Regions from separate parts of the Mesorhizobium sp. WSM4817 genome, predicted to be linked through region 1. Evidence: riboswitches for the same ligand, from Rfam matches in the RefSeq annotation. Region 1 holds a riboswitch; the other holds the start of a gene.
What was found. A riboswitch is a leader RNA that binds a small molecule or an ion and turns the genes downstream of it on or off. The one in region 1 is predicted to bind thiamine pyrophosphate.
Positions count from the first base shown of each region.

Region 1 (7,806 bases):
GGCGTCCGGGGCCGGCGTCCGGCGCATTTGTGAGCGCCGGAAACTGACAGATGCAGCCTGGCGAAATAAGGAACCAGATTTCAAAAATGAGACACTTTCGAAATCCACTTCTCAAAACCACACCGACTCACGCCAACCGGCCGAGGAGCGACCGCCGCATCGAGCTTTCGAACAGTGCAATTCACGCGACATCAGCGGCGGAACCATTCGCGCGGGTGGCACGTTTGTTGGCTGTTGTAGGGCGCGGCGTCGCCAATTCAACCACGATGCCAGCTCAGGGGCGAGCGATCGCACCGCAACGCCCGGAACAGGGAGCGTGGCATGATGGAAGATACGGCAGGGCGAACCATGGTCCGCGCGGCGATGAAAGCCCCCTATCTCGCGCGCGAGGAGGAGCATGTTCTCGCGCTGCGCTGGAAGGAAGACAACGACCAGCAGGCACTGCACCAAATCGCCATGGCGCATATGCGGCTGGTTATTTCCATGGCCTCGAAGTTCCGCCACTATGGCCTGCCCCTCGGCGACCTGGTGCAGGAAGGCCATGTCGGCCTGCTGGAGGCAGCGGCCCGTTTCGAACCGGAGCGCGAGGTGCGGTTTTCGACCTATGCGACGTGGTGGATCCGTGCCTCGATGCAGGACTATATCCTGCGCAACTGGTCGATCGTGCGCGGCGGCACCAGTTCGGCGCAGAAGGCGCTGTTCTTCAATTTGCGGCGCCTGCGCGCCCGCTTGGCGAACGGTGCCGAGCCGATCTCGAACACCTCGCTCTACCGCGAGGTGTCGGTGGCGCTTGGCGTCTCCGAGGCCGACGTGGCGATGATGGACTCGCGCCTTTCGGCCCCGGATAGTTCGCTCAACCAGCCGCTCGCCGACGATGCGGGCGCCACAGAGCGAATGGATTTCCTGGTTTCGGACGATCCTTTGCCGGACGAAGTCGTGGGCGACACGATCGATGTCGAACGCCGCTCTATCTGGCTGAAAACCGCGCTCGGCGCGCTCAATGCCCGCGAGCTCAGGATCATCGAGGAACGCCGGCTGAGCGACGAGGGCGCGACGCTCGAAGCCCTCGGCGAGGCGCTTGGCATCTCCAAGGAACGCGTCCGCCAGATCGAGGCACGCGCCATGGAAAAGCTCAAGATAGCGCTGGTGAAGCAAAACCCCGAGTTTCTGGCGACCGCCGCCTAGGGGTGTGTTGCGATTCAGGTTAGGACGAGTCGGAGTCGAAGACGGGCGCGAAGCGACCAAACCAGGTGGTTTCCGAGAACCGGAGCGGAGCGTACATAAAGTACGTGAGCACCGGCCTACGCCGGCCGTAGCCTTACTGCCGCGACCGCTCATGAGTGCTCCGGCCGGCGAAGGTCGGAAGCGCACGAAATTGCCGTTTGCGGGCCGGCATCACCTGAATATCGACACACCCTATCTGTCGGTGATGATCTTGACCTTGTCGCCGGCCGAAACGGCTGCGCCGGGCGACATTGCATTGAGCACCCTGAACAGGTCGAGCTTGCGGTCGACGCCGACCATCTGCGCCGCGAGCGAACCCATGGTCTGTCCGGGCCGGACCGTGACGACGCGGATATGCAGCGGCTTCAGCGCTGCTTTTTCGGCCGCGCTCAAGATCCGGAACGAGCCGCTGACCGAGCGCGCCACCGCATCCAGCGAGGTGCTGGCGGAGGGGGCTGCCGTCAGCAGCCGGTAGACCTGGCCGCCGGCGCGGATCACCGCGATGCCGAACTGCCAGCCCTCGGCGCTGGCATGCGCCGTCGCCGCCTCGTTGCCGTTGATTGTTTCCTGGCGCACGCTGCTTTCGTCGAGACCGGCCACCCAGCCGCTGCGGAGGTAGTCGGTCAGCGATCGGTTCCTGTCGATCGAGACGCCGTCGAAGCGGATCGCTATGTCGCCCGGCCCGGTTGCCGTCACCGCCGCGGCCGAGTTGTCGATGATGAAGCCGTCGGGCACCGAGAACGACACGCCGAGCCCCGGATGCAGGAAGGTTTCGCCACGCACATAGCCTTCCTCCGGCGTGTCGCCGTAGAGCAGCCCGTCTATGCCGGCGAGGAAGGCGTCGCGGTCGCGCGTGCCGACGCCGGGCGCGCCGAACTGGCGGGCGTGGCGCTGCGCCAGATCGATGCGTTGCGGCGTGTTCGGGTGCGTTGCCAGGAAGTCGAGGCTGGCGTCGGTGGCGCCGCTGATCGAGCGGAAATCGGTGTAGGCCGACATGGACTGCAGGAAGCGGCCGGCGGCAAACGGATCGAAGCCCGCCTCGCCGATCGACTTGATGCCGATGCCGTCGGCCTCCAGCTCCTGATTGCGCGAGAACTGGGCAAGCCGCAGCTTGCCGCGGATCAGTGCCGCCTTGGCGGTCGGGCTGTCGCCGAGCACATCCGAGACGACTTTTGTCGCAAAGCCTTCCTCGGCCTCGAGCTGCTGGCGCTGCAAGCCGTGGTTTGCAGTGACATGGCCCATCTCATGCGCGATGACCGCGGCGAGCTCGGCCGAATCGTTGGCCAGCGCCAACAGGCCGCGCGTGATGTAGAGATAGCCGCCAGGCAATGCGAAAGCGTTGACGTTGGGCGAATTGAGGATCGTGATGCGGTAGGTCTGGCTCGGGTTGGCCGAAACCACCGTCAGGCTGCCGACGACTTTGGCGACCATGCGCTCGAGCTTGGGATCGGAATATTCGCCGCCATAGGTCGCGAGGATGCGCGGATGCTGCGCCTTGGCCATTTCGGCGACCTTGCTGTTGGCGGCAACATTGTCGACGGTGACCGGTTTGCTGGAAGGCTGGAAGCCGGATTCCTGAACGTCCGGAGGCGTGAACATCTGGCAGCTTGCCAATGCCATGGCAAAGCCGGCCAGCGCCAGGAAGCGCGCCAGCGGTTTCCTTCTCACTCTGTCTGTGCCGGTCGGCAGAACAGCTTCCTTTCGGCTCTCAGCACATGGCCCGAAAATCGGGCATCGATTTTCAGATCATGCGCAAAATCAACTGCCACAGCGTCCTTCGAGCCCACGAGCGCGGATGGCACCGTAGTGGCAAATCACAACCTATGCCGGACCAGTATCGGAGGACCTAGCCACACTACTTTGACCTTGGCAAGCAAACGCCACATCGCCTGAAGCCGGTTTGGCCGTAAATTATGTCCGCTTCCGGGCAACATCTCGTGATCCTGCGCCAAACGGACCTGCACCGATATAGCGCCGAAAGGCTTCCGGTCCAGCCTTGGTAAAAAAATCGGCGACAGTCCCGGTTGCGGCAACCGTGCCATTGTCCAGGAACACCATGTCCTGGCCGATACGGTGGGCGTCCTCCGGCTGATGGGTGACGAACAGCACCGTCATGCGCCGCTCCGCTTGGAGGTCGGCTACCAGATCGAGCATGTCGTCGCGCAAGGCCGGTCCGAGCGAGGCGAACGGTTCGTCGAGCAAGAGCACCGGCCGGTCGCGCACCAGGACGCGGGCGAGCGCGACGCGCTGCCGCTCGCCGCCGGAGAGTTCGCGCGGCAGGCGCCGTTGCTTGCCGGCAAGGCCGACGCGCTTGAGCGCCCCGGCGATTGCAGCGTGGTCGGCCTCGGTCAGCCTGAGCGATGGCGAGCGGCCAAGGCCGACATTTCGTTCGACCGAAAGATGGGCGAAGAGATTGTTTTCCTGGAACACCATCGACACTGGCCGCGCCGAAGGCGGTTTGCCGCCGACTTCGCCGCCACCGATCAGCACGCGGCCCGATCGCGGCGTCTCGAAGCCGGCCACCAGGTTGAGCAGTGTCGATTTTCCCGAGCCGCTCGGCCCCATGATGGCGGTGATCTTCGAGGCGGCGAACTCGACATCGAATAAAAACGGCGCTTCGCCATAGCTGAACGAGACCTTTTCCAGCCGCACAGCCGTACCGTTTTCGCTGTTGAGCATCATGATTTTTCTCCCCGTCCCAGCCAGTCCGCGGCCAGGACAAGCGCGAGACAGACGAGGCCGAGCAGCAATGCCAGGCCGGCCGCGTCCATCGTGCGGTAGCTGCCCATGCGGGCCAGCAAGAGATAAGGCAGCGTCTGCAGGGAGTCGCTGCCAAACAGGGCAATGACGCCGAGATCGCCGAGCGACAAAGCCATCGCGAACGCGAAACCGGTGGCGAGCGGCCGCCGCAGCGACGGCCAGTCGACCAGCCGGAAACGATTCCAGCCCGAAATGCCAAGCAGCAAACAGAGCCGCTCGTGGCGTTCGCTCGCCGCATCATAGCCGGGGCGAATGGCGCGGATGGCAAACGGCATCGCCATCACCGCATTGACGGCGACGACCATGACAGGGGCGATGGCAAAGACGTCGCTGACGGTCCGCAGGAGCAGGAACCAGCCGGCGCCGATGACGACGGGCGGCACGACGAGGACGAAGCCGGCGCCGGTATCGGTGGCGTATTCGAGCAGCGTCCTGGCGCCGACGCGACGCCTCAAGGCCAGCGCCCGGCGTGCCATGACCAGCGACAGCGACAGCGCCACTGCAAGCAGCGCCGCCAGCAAGGCGAGCACGGCGCTGGTCAGCGCCGCTTGCCGCACCGCGCTCTCGCCCGCCAGCCGGCCGAGATCGGCGCCAAGGCCTGACGTCACCGTGGCCGCCATCGGCCCGGCGACGAACAGCAAAGCGAGGATGATCAATGCTGCGTTCAGCACGGTCTCGGCGGCGCCGGCCGAAAGATAGCGGCGCGAAGCCACCGGCAGGTTGGCGTCGCCGACGGTATTGGCGCCGAGCCGCATCAATGCCAGCACGACGACGAAGGTCAGCGCGATCTGCAGCACTGTCAGCGTCACCGCGCGGGCAGGATCGAAATCGAAACGCAGCGCCTGGTAGATGGCGACCTCCAGCGTCGTCGCACGCGGCCCGCCGCCCAGCGTGAGTACGATGGTAAAGGATGTGATGCAGAGCATGAAGACAAGCCCGGCGACGCCCGGCAGCGCCGCGCGCAGCGTCGGCCATTCAATCAGCCGGAAGGCGGGCCTGGCGCCCATGCCGAGTTGGCTCGCCAGCCGCCACTGGTCGGCCGGCACTGTCGCAAGCGCTTCGAGGAACAGCCGCGTCGCCAGCGGCAGATTGAAGAAGACATGGGCGACGAGGATGCCGGACAGGCCGTACATGCCCGGCCAGCCCTGACCGCCGATCGCGCTGAGCACGCCGGCAAAATAGCCTGCACGGCCATAGAGTGCCAGAATCCCGAGTGCTGCGACGATGGCCGGCAGCGCGAGCGGCACGGCGAAGAGCTGCAGGATCAGGCCGCGACCAAAGAAGCGCGGATGCCGCGACAGCGCCCGCGCCACGAACAGCGCTGGCACGACGGAGAGCAGTGTCGACAGCAATGCCTGCCACAACGTGAATCGGGCGACGCTGAAGAGGTAGGAATCGAAGGCCGACGCGGCGCCGGACGGATCGCGGGCGCCTTCGACGATGAGCCCGGCGAACGCGCCGCCGATCAGCAGCGCAACAGCGGCAAGCGCAATTGTGCCGGCGGTGACGCGGGGGTCGGCAGGATATCCGGTACGCATGCCGCCCTGCCTAGTTCAACGATCGTCGAAGCAGAAAATATGGCTGAGGCCGAGTTCCCGGCGCCGTAGAGTGATCATCTCTCAATCACAAGCTACTTGCTCATCACCGACAGCCATTCGTCGACCCAGGCCTTGCGGTTGGCGGCGACCTCTTCGGGGCTTAACAGCAACGTCTTGGTCGGCTTGACGAGCTTGTCGAAAGCCGGATTGAGCGGCTTCTCGGTCTTGCCGGCAGGGAACATCCAGTTGGTCTCGGGAATGACATCCTGGAATTTCGGCCCGGTCATGAAAGTCAGGAACTGTTTCGCCAACGGGTTCTTCGCACCTGATTTGGTGATGCCGGCAACCTCGATCTGCAGATACGCGCCCTCGTCGAAGGACGCTGCCTGATAGCGTTGGGTGTTTTCGGCGACCATGTGATAGGCCGGCGACGTGGTATAGGACAGCACCATCGGCGCCTCGCCCTTGGTGAACAGGCCGTAGGCCTCGCTCCAGCCCGGCGTCACGGTGAGCACCTTTGCCTTAAGCTTGGCCCAGGCTTCGGGCGCCTTGTCGCGATAAACCGACTTCACCCACAACAGCAGGCCGAGACCGGGCGTCGAGGTGCGCGGATCCTGAATGACGATCTTTTCATCGGCATTGCCCTCGACCAATTCCTTCAGGCTCTTCGGCGGCGTCTTCAGCTTTTCGGTGTCGTAGACGACGGCGAAATAACCATAGTCGAACGGCACGAAAATATCGTCGCTCCAGCCGCCCGGCACCTTGACGTCGATGACGGCACCATGCGGCGAAAACAGGCCGGTGGCCTTGGCTTCCGCCGTCAGATTGGTGTCGAGGCCGAGCACGATGTCGGCCTTGGTCGCGGCCCCTTCCAGCCTGACGCGGTTGAGCAGGGCGACGCCGTCGGCGACCGCGACGAATTGGAGAATACAGCCGCATTCGGCCTCGAACGCCTTTTTGACCGCCGGGCCTGGACCCCATTCGGCGGTGAAGCTCTCATAGGTATAGACGGTGAGTTTTTCCTGCGCGGATGCCGACCCGGTGCCGGCGAGAACGGTCGCCGCGAGCAGCACTGCCGAAACAAGTGTGTATAAAAACGTGCGCATCGGCGCCTCCTTCGTTGGCGTTGAAGGGAATTGAGGCGTCGGCTTGTCCGAAACGTCTAATCCCTCCGCCGGTACAAACCGGATCAGGTTCAGCGGGTTGGCAGGTTGCCTCTCAGCCGGTCCGCGAAGATCGCGTCCAGCACCCCGTTAGAGCGCTTCGACACATAGGCCCGGCCCATCTGCGGCGCAAGCGGAAGTTTGCCGGGCATCCGGACCGCGGCCTTCCGTATCGCAAGCAGGGCTGGTAAGGGCCACGCATATGAGCAAATTCACCATCCTGCTTGGCGGCGACCTTATCCGCACGCCGCTGCTCGACCGCCAGGTCGAAGGCACGCGTGTCATCGCCGCCGACGCCGGCATCAGCCATGCCCGGACTCTGCGCCTGACGCCGGAACTCTGGGTCGGCGACTTCGATTCGGTGCCGGCGGATTTGCCGGACGAGCTCGCCGCCGTGCCGCGCCAGGTGTTTCCGGCAGAAAAGGACAAGACCGACGGCGAACTGGCTATCGCCGCCGCGCTCGAACGCGGCGCGACCAGCCTCGTGCTCGCCGGCGCGTTCGGCGGCAAGCGCACCGACCACGCCTTCCTGCACCTGGCGCTCGGCGTCCGGCTGGCCGAGGCAGGGACAGAGGTGCTTTTGACCAGTGGCGCACAGGAAGGCGTGCCCTTGCTTCCCGGAAAGGCCGGCTTCGACTACGCCGACGGCACGCTGTTTTCGATTCTCGGCTTCTCCGACCTTGCCGGTCTGACCGTGACCGGCGCCAAATGGCCGCTGAACCATGTCGAGGTGGCGTTCGGCTCGTCGCTGACCATTTCCAACGAGGTCAAGGGCCGGCTCGAAGTCGCGCTGGGCAGCGGCCGCGCGCTGTTGCTCGCCCATCCATTCCCCCTACCTGAAAGCTGACATGGCGCCGCCGCTTCTCAATCTCGACGGGATAAAACTGACCTTCGGTGGCACGCCGCTGCTCGACGGGACGGAACTGACGGCGTCGGCGGGCGACAAGATCGCTCTGGTCGGCCGCAACGGCTCGGGCAAGTCGAGGTTGCTGAAGATCGCTGCGGGATTGATCGAGCCGCAGGATGGCGAGGTGTTCCGCCAGCCTTCGGCAACAGTGCGCTACCTGCCGCAAATGCCCGACATGGATGGTTTCGCCAGCGTCCGCGCCTATGTCGAGGCG
Region 1 is NZ_JBVVQQ010000018.1:37,817-45,622, reverse strand. Features, by position in the region: gene AC0L2K_RS22855 (RNA polymerase factor sigma-32) at 322-1,185, shown strand; gene AC0L2K_RS22850 (M48 family metalloprotease) at 1,417-2,844, opposite strand; gene thiQ (thiamine ABC transporter ATP-binding protein) at 3,136-3,906, opposite strand; gene thiP (thiamine/thiamine pyrophosphate ABC transporter permease) at 3,903-5,522, opposite strand; gene thiB (thiamine ABC transporter substrate binding subunit) at 5,615-6,628, opposite strand; TPP riboswitch at 6,672-6,785, opposite strand; gene AC0L2K_RS22830 (thiamine diphosphokinase) at 6,888-7,532, shown strand; gene AC0L2K_RS22825 (ABC-F family ATP-binding cassette domain-containing protein) at 7,534-7,806, shown strand, end outside.

Region 2 (7,806 bases), on a different contig from region 1:
TAATGGCAAGGCAGGTGCGCAAGTCGAGGGCGGAGATCGTCTCAATGTCGCGGACTATGCCGGCGCCGCCGCTGGAGTCCGAGCCGCCGACGACAAGCACATGCGGTTCGCGCCTCAACGCCATCGGCTCGTCTTTTCGATCCACTGGCGCGTTCGCGCTTCCGGATTGGCATCCAATGTGATGTCGGTCACTACCGCGGCGCTGTCCGCACCGGCACCGAAGACGCCCTCGATCCGGTCGGGATTGAGGCCGCCAATCGCGACCAGAGGTGTCGGCGCGATCCGGCGCTTCCATTCGCCAAGCCGTTCGAGCCCCTGCGGCGCCCATTTCATCTGTTTCAGGATGGTCGGATAGACTGGGCCGAGCGCGATATAGTTCGGTCTGGCGGCAAGGGCTGTTTCGAGTTCGAGATGGTCGTGCGTGCTGAGGCCGAGACGGAGACCCGCAGCCCTTATCCGGGTAAGGTCCGCCGCTTGCAGATCTTCCTGTCCGAGATGAATGAAATCGCAGTCCTCCTCGATCGCCAGCCGCCAGAAGTCATTGATGATGAGCTGGCATTTGTAACGGGCGCACAAGGCCTTCGCCTTGCGGATCTCGGCGCGCAACGCAGCCTCGTCGAGGTTCTTGACGCGAAGCTGCACCAGCCTGACGCCGAGCGGCGCCAGCCTTTCAATCCAGGCGGCGCTGTCGACGATCAGATAAAAAGGATCGAGTTTCATTGAAAGACTGCCCGGCCAATTGTCGGGGTCGATGGGACGGCGAGGTCGCGCGGCTCGAGCAGGCCCGAGCGATACGCCTCACGGCCGGCATCGACCGCCTTGCCGAACGCGCGCGCCATGCCGATCGGATCGGCGGCCTTGGCCACTGCCGTGTTGAGGAGCACCGCGTCGAAGCCGAGTTCCATCACGAGAGCCGCGTGAGATGGGCGGCCGAGGCCCGCATCCACGATCAGCGGGACATCCGGGAAATGGCCGCGCATCGAGCGGAGCGCGGTGATATTTACCGGTCCAAGCGCAGAACCGATCGGCGCGCACCAGGGCATGAGCACCCTGCATCCGGCTTCCAGCAATCGCTCGGCGACGACGAGATCGTCCGTCGTGTAAGGAAATACAGCAAAGCCGTCGTCGCACAAGATTCGCGCGGCCTCGACCAAGCCGAAGACGTCAGGCTGCAGCGTGTCATGATTGCCGATCACCTCGAGCTTGATCCAGTTCGTGCCGAAGACCTCGCGCGCCATATTTGCGGTCGTGACGGCTTCCTTGACGGAGTGACAACCGGCGGTGTTGGGTAGGACATGCAGCCGCAGCGATTGGATAAGTGACCAGAATTTCTCGCCACCCTTGCCGCCGGCCATTTCGCGGCGCAATGAGACGGTCACCGCGGACGCGCAGGATGCCTTGACCGCATCGGCAAGAATGGCGGGCGAGGGGTACTGTGCGGTGCCGAGAAGCAGGCGCGACGGAAGCTTGGTTCCGTAAAGCTCGATCACGTTGCTAACCTCCTTGCATGGGTGAGAGGATTTCGATCCGGTCGCCGTCCTTCAGCTGGAACAGCGCCCGCTCAGTCGCGTGCACAACCTCGCTGTTCACTGCCGTTGCAAGCCAGTTGCCTTCGTAGTCGAGCGCCGCGAGAAGCTCCGCCAGGGTGGCGGCGGTGATCTCATGCGCTTCGCCGTTGACCGTCAGTTTCATCAGCAAGTTCCACCGGTTTGTCAGCATCGAAAACAAGGTCGGCCGCCCGACGCGCCATGGCGGGGGCCAGAAGGAAACCATGGCGGTAGAGCCCGTTGATCGCGACGGTCCTGCCATGCGCTTCGACGCGCGGCAGGTTGTCGGAAAACGCCGGGCGAATGCCGACGCCCGTCTCAACGATCGCGGCCTCGCCGAAGGCGGGATGAACCGAATAGGCGGCGTTCAGGAGTTCCATTATCGCCCGCACCGTGACCGGCTCCGTGGACAGACTCTCGACCATCGTTGCACCCGCCATGAAATGGTGGTCGGCGCGCGGCGCCAGATAGAGCGGCAAACGCGGGTGCAGCAGCCTGACCGGGCGCGACAGCGAGATGTCCGGTGTACGCAGGATCAGCATCTCGCCGCGAACGCCGCGAAGCCTTTCATCGCTGGACGCCATTCCTATGCAGTCGATCTCGCGGTCGAATCCCGTCATGTGCAGGGCGTCCATTCCGAAGCGGAACTCGACGCCGCTTCCGGCGAGTTTTTCATGCAGCGCCGCCATTGCACGGCGTGGGTCGAGATGGGCTTCGCCCGGGAAGAACAGCCCGCGACGGAAGCGGCCGGCGAGATCGGGTTCCAGGAGCGCGATTTCGTCTTCGTCGATCCGCCGATGACCCGACGTGCGGCTTGCAAACCGGTCGAGTTCGCCCGCATCCCGCGGCGTTGCCAGAACGAGCGTTCCGGCCCGCGTGACATGACCCGGCAGGACCGCATCCCACCAGTCGGCGGCATCGCGTCCGAGATCCAGCACCGGCTGCTCGGCGCTTTCGCGCTCGCACCAGGGCGCCAGCATGCCGCCGGCCATCCATGATGCGTTGCCGCCAAGGCCATGCCGGGTCTCGGCAATGGTTACCGCAGCACCGCGGGCGGCGAGTTCGAAGGCGGCGGTGAGGCCGGCGACGCCAGCCCCTTTGACCAGCAGCCTCATGACGGCTCCGGCATCTTCGGCATGGGCGGTTCGCCGTCCACCGGCATGTAAAGATTGCCGCCCTCGCGGTACTTCGCCGCCATCGCCGCCATGCCCTCTTTCTGTGCCTCGGCCCGAATGTCGTGGGAGATGCGCATCGAGCAGAATTTCGGCCCGCACATCGAGCAGAAATGCGCCAGCTTGTGCGCCTCCTTCGGCAAGGTCTCGTCGTGGAAGGAGCGCGCGGTTTCGGGGTCGAGCGACAGGTTGAACTGGTCTTCCCAACGAAACTCGAACCGCGCCCTCGACAGCGCATCGTCGCGGAGCTTCGCTGTCGGATGACCCTTGGCGAGGTCGGCGGCGTGCGCGGCTATCTTGTAGGTGATGACGCCCGTCTTGACGTCGTTGCGGTCGGGGAGACCGAGATGCTCCTTGGGCGTGACATAGCAGAGCATCGCCGTGCCGTACCAGCCGATCATCGCAGCGCCGATGCCTGAGGTGATGTGGTCGTAGCCGGGTGCGATGTCGGTGGTCAGCGGCCCAAGCGTGTAGAAGGGCGCCTCGCCGCAGACTTCGAGCTGCCTGTCCATGTTCTCCTTGATCTTGTGCATCGGAACGTGGCCTGGCCCCTCGATCATGACCTGGCAATCCTTGGCCCAGGCGATCTTTGTCAACTCGCCGAGCGTTTCCAGTTCGGCGAACTGCGCCGCGTCGTTGGCGTCGGCGATCGAGCCGGGACGAAGGCCGTCGCCGAGCGAGAACGACACGTCGTAAGCGCGGCAGATGCCGCAGATTTCCTCGAAATGCTCGTAGAGGAAGCTTTCGTGGTGATGATGCAGGCACCATTTCGCCATGATGGAACCGCCGCGCGACACGATGCCGGTGACCCGGTCGACCGTCAGCGGGATGTAGTGCAGCCGCACACCGGCATGGATGGTGAAATAGTCGACGCCCTGTTCGGCCTGTTCGATCAGCGTATCGCGGTAGATTTCCCAGGTCAGGTCCTCGGCGATCCCTCCGACCTTCTCAAGCGCCTGGTAGAGCGGCACGGTTCCGATCGGCACAGGCGAATTGCGGACGATCCATTCGCGGATGTTGTGGATGTTGCGACCGGTCGACAGGTCCATGACGGTGTCGGCTCCCCAGCGGATCGCCCAGACCATTTTTTCGACCTCTTCGGCCATCGACGAGGTGACGGCTGAATTGCCGATATTGGCATTGATCTTGACCAGGAAATTGCGGCCGATGATCATCGGCTCGCTCTCCGGGTGGTTGATGTTGGCGGGAATGATAGCCCGTCCGCGCGCTATCTCGTCGCGCACGAATTCCGGCGTGACGAAGTCCGGGATTGCCGCGCCGAAAGAGTTGCCGTCGCGCTGCATCCCGCCGCGTAAGCTCTCGCGGCCGAGATTCTCGCGAATGGCGACGAACTCCATTTCGGGGGTGATGATCCCGGCGCGCGCATAGGCAAGCTGCGTCACCGCTTGGCCCGTTTTTGCCTTTAGCGGCCGGTGGCGCACGGGAAATTCCGGCGTCAGGCGCTCACCTGACGCAAAGCCGTTGTCCTCCGGCCTGACACTGCGGGCATCGTGGAATTCGACGTCGCCGCGCACCGTCACCCATTCATTGCGAAACCTGGCGAGGCCCTTTTCGATGCTGGTTTCGACAGTCGGGTCCGTATAGGGGCCGGACGGATCGTAAACGGTGACAGGCGGTTCGCCTGCCGTCGGATGGACGGCGATTTCCCGCATCGGCACCCTGATCTGCGGGTGAATCAGGCCGGGTTTGTGGATTTTCCTTGAGGCGGGCAGCGGTCCCGTCGACACGGCGGGGGAAATGGCATTCATTTTGAGGCTCCTTTGCTCATGCATTGGAGACCCAGTTCTGTGCCGGAAGGATGAAAAGACGCTTCTGCCTGCCTGCTTACAGGTTTTCGGGCATGGACTCCGCAAAGCGCTTGCACCGTCCCTACGCCAGTATGAACTGGATCAGGTTCAACGGGTCACTGCGCCGCGAAAGCCAGCAGTATCTCAGCCCCTTGCCGGGACCCCCCTGGTGAATGGGTCAAATTGAGCGGGCGATCGCCATTTTGTCAAGCGCATTCGGCCCATCAATCGGCAACGCTTGCTGGGCGCGCGCGGACGAACTATTGAGCCTGCGTTAGCCATTTGGGCTGCGGCACGGCCTGCAGCAGGCTTTGCGTATAGTCGTGGCGAGGCGCCCCGAACAGCGCCGCGGTTTGGCCTTCCTCGACAATCCTTCCGTCTTTCATGACCATGATCCGGTCGGCGAAATGGCGCACGATCGGCAGGTCGTGGGTGATGAAGATATAGGAGAGGCCGAGCCTCGTCCTGAGGTCGGCCAGAAGGTCGATCACCTGCGCCTGGATAGAGACGTCGAGCGCCGAAACCGCCTCGTCGCAGACGATCAGTTCCGGCTCGCTGGCAAGCGCGCGCGCAATGGCGATGCGCTGCCGCTGGCCGCCGGAAAACTGATGCGGGTAGCGCTCGGCGTGCTCCGGCAGCAGCCCCACCAGTTCCAGGAGCTCTGCCACGCGAGCCTTCCACCTGTCCTTCGGCAGGATATCGCGGTGGATCACCCAGGGCTCGGAAATGATCGAATAAACGCGCATGCGCGGATTCATCGATCCGTATGGGTCCTGGAAGACCATCTGGACCTTGCGCCGAAACGCCATGAGGCGCTTTCCATTCATGTCGAAGATGTTCTCACCGGCAAAGACCGCGCTGCCGGCGCTTGGCGCGTTCAGCCCCAACAGCATGCGCGCGACGCTCGATTTGCCGGAGCCGGACTCGCCGACGATGCCGAGCGTTTCTCCTCTCCTGACCTCGAAGCTTATGTCGTCCACCGCCTTGAACGTCCGCTTGCTGCTAAAAGCTCCGGAAGCAAGCTCATAGTGCTTGGTGAGATGTTCCACCTTGAGCAGCGTCTCGCCGGCGATCGCCGTCGAACGCCTGTTCGGCGCCTCCGCTGCGTTGCCGTGGGGCAGGGCGGCGATGAGGCGGCGCGTATAGGGGTGCTGCGGATTGCTGAAGACCTCCTTGGCGATGCCTGTCTCGACGACCTTGCCGCCGTTCATGACGATGATCCGGTCCGCCATGGACGCGGCGACTTCGAGGTCGTGGGTGATCATGATCAACGCCATGCCGGTTTCGCGCTGGAGATCGCGCAGCAGATCGAGGATCTGCGCTTGCACGCTGACGTCCAGGGCAGTCGTCGGCTCATCGGCGATCAGGATGTCCGGTTTCAACGCGATCGCCATGGCAATCATCACGCGCTGGCGCTGTCCGCCCGAGAACTGATGCGGATAGAAGTCGACGCGGTTTTGCGGCTCTGGAATGCCGACGCGCCGAAGCAGTTCTATCGTCTTGGCGCGTGCGCCCTTGCCGCTCTCTGCGCCGTGGCTCTCATAGACCTCCTCGATCTGGCGCCCCACCGTGTAGACCGGGTTCAAATAGGCGAGCGGATCCTGAAAGATCATCGCAATCCTGCGGCCGTTGATGCTTCGGCGCGCCTCGGCACCGAGGCCTGACAGTTCGACGCCATCGAAGAGGCAGGAGCCGGCCACGATGTCGCCTGGCGGACAGTCGATGAGATCCATCACCGTGCTGGTGCTGACGCTCTTACCCGAACCGCTTTCGCCGAGGATCACCAGCGTCTCGCCACGGCTGACGTGGAAAGAGACATCGTCGACGGCGCGTATCGGTTCATCGTCCGAAAGAAAATCGACGGTCAGACACTCCACCTTGAGAATGGTCGCGTTGCTCATCGGGCAGCTTTTCGCAATGTCTGAAGGCGCCAGCGTTGCTGCGGATCGGCGACGGTGCGCGCCCAGTTCGAGAGGATGTTGAGCGACAGCGTCGTCAGCATGATTGCAAGGCCCGGCCAGAATGCGATCCACCAGGCGGTGGCGAGATAGCCGCGGCCGTTTGCGACCATTGCGCCCCAGGTGAAGTCGGGTGGCTGAATGCCGAGGCCAAGGAAACTCAGCGCCGATTCCGACAAAATGACGGTCGCGAAATCAATGGCTGAAATCGTCACCAATGTCGGCAGGACCAGGGGGGCGATGTGCCGGATGATGATCCGGGCCGGCTTCGCGCCCATGGCTCGCGCCGCGCTGACGAACATGCGCTCGCGCAACTCCAGCACTTCCGCGCGCGCCGTTCTGAGGTAGATCGGCATGCGCGTCACGGCGAGAACGATCACCAGGTTGGTGATGCTCGGACCCAGCGTGTAGAGCACGATGAGCGCCAGCAGCAGCGAGGGAAAGCTCATGACGACATCGGCGAGGCGCAGGATGAGATGGCTGTACCAGCGCTCCGAATAGCCCGCTATCAGGCCCAGCGTTCCACCGACCAGCATCGACGCGAACACCGCCGCCGCGGCAATGCCGAATGTGTTCTGCGCGCCGACAATCAGCCTGGCCAGGATGGGCCGGCCGAGGGTGTCGGCGCCAAGGACGTAGATCCAGCCACTGGCCAGCGAGAACGGGGCAAGATTGCGCTGGCGCAGGCCCAGCCGCGAAGCGGCATCGCCCACCAGCCACGGGCCGAGGACCGCAGCGAGCACGACGATCACCAGGAAAATGGCGGCGGCGAGCGCAAGCCTGTCGCGCTTCAAATAGGCGAAAAGCACGCGGCCGCTGCCTGGAACGGCCGCCGGCTTGATGTCGGGGGTGATGATCGTCATGGCTCAGTACCGGATGCGCGGATCGAGAGCCGCGTAGAGGAGGTCGATCGCGATGTTCAGGATGAAGATGGCGGTTGCCGTCACCAGGATGGTCGACTGGACGACGGCAAAATCGCGCTGGATGATCGAATCGATCATCAACTTGCCGATGCCGGGCCAGCCGAATATCGACTCCACGACGACGGCGCCGTTGACGAGGCTGGTCGCCAGGTCGCCGGCGACCGTGACGACGGGCAGCAGCGAGTTGCGAAGCGCATGGCCGAAGATGATCTTCTGCCGCGGCAGGCCCTTGGCCCTTGCGGTCTTGATGTATGGAGAGGCAAGCGCCGACAGCATGGTTCCGCGCACGACCTGCACCAGGAGACCGAAAGGGCGAAGCATCAGCACGAAGGTCGGCATGATCCAGTGGACCCAGGTGCCGGTGCCCGATGTCGGCAAAAGCCCGAGCCCCACGGCGA
Region 2 is NZ_JBVVQQ010000002.1:449,325-457,130, forward strand. Features, by position in the region: gene AC0L2K_RS04770 (hydroxymethylpyrimidine/phosphomethylpyrimidine kinase) at 1-124, opposite strand, end outside; gene AC0L2K_RS04775 (thiamine phosphate synthase) at 115-720, opposite strand; gene AC0L2K_RS04780 (thiazole synthase) at 717-1,490, opposite strand; gene thiS (sulfur carrier protein ThiS) at 1,495-1,692, opposite strand; gene thiO (glycine oxidase ThiO) at 1,661-2,662, opposite strand; gene thiC (phosphomethylpyrimidine synthase ThiC) at 2,659-4,488, opposite strand; TPP riboswitch at 4,589-4,705, opposite strand; gene AC0L2K_RS04800 (ABC transporter ATP-binding protein) at 4,788-6,428, opposite strand; gene AC0L2K_RS04805 (ABC transporter permease) at 6,425-7,348, opposite strand; gene AC0L2K_RS04810 (ABC transporter permease) at 7,352-7,806, opposite strand, start outside.
Region 2: linked by a shared signal. The riboswitch ahead of thiC (phosphomethylpyrimidine synthase ThiC) and the one ahead of thiB (thiamine ABC transporter substrate binding subunit) in region 1 are both predicted to bind thiamine pyrophosphate.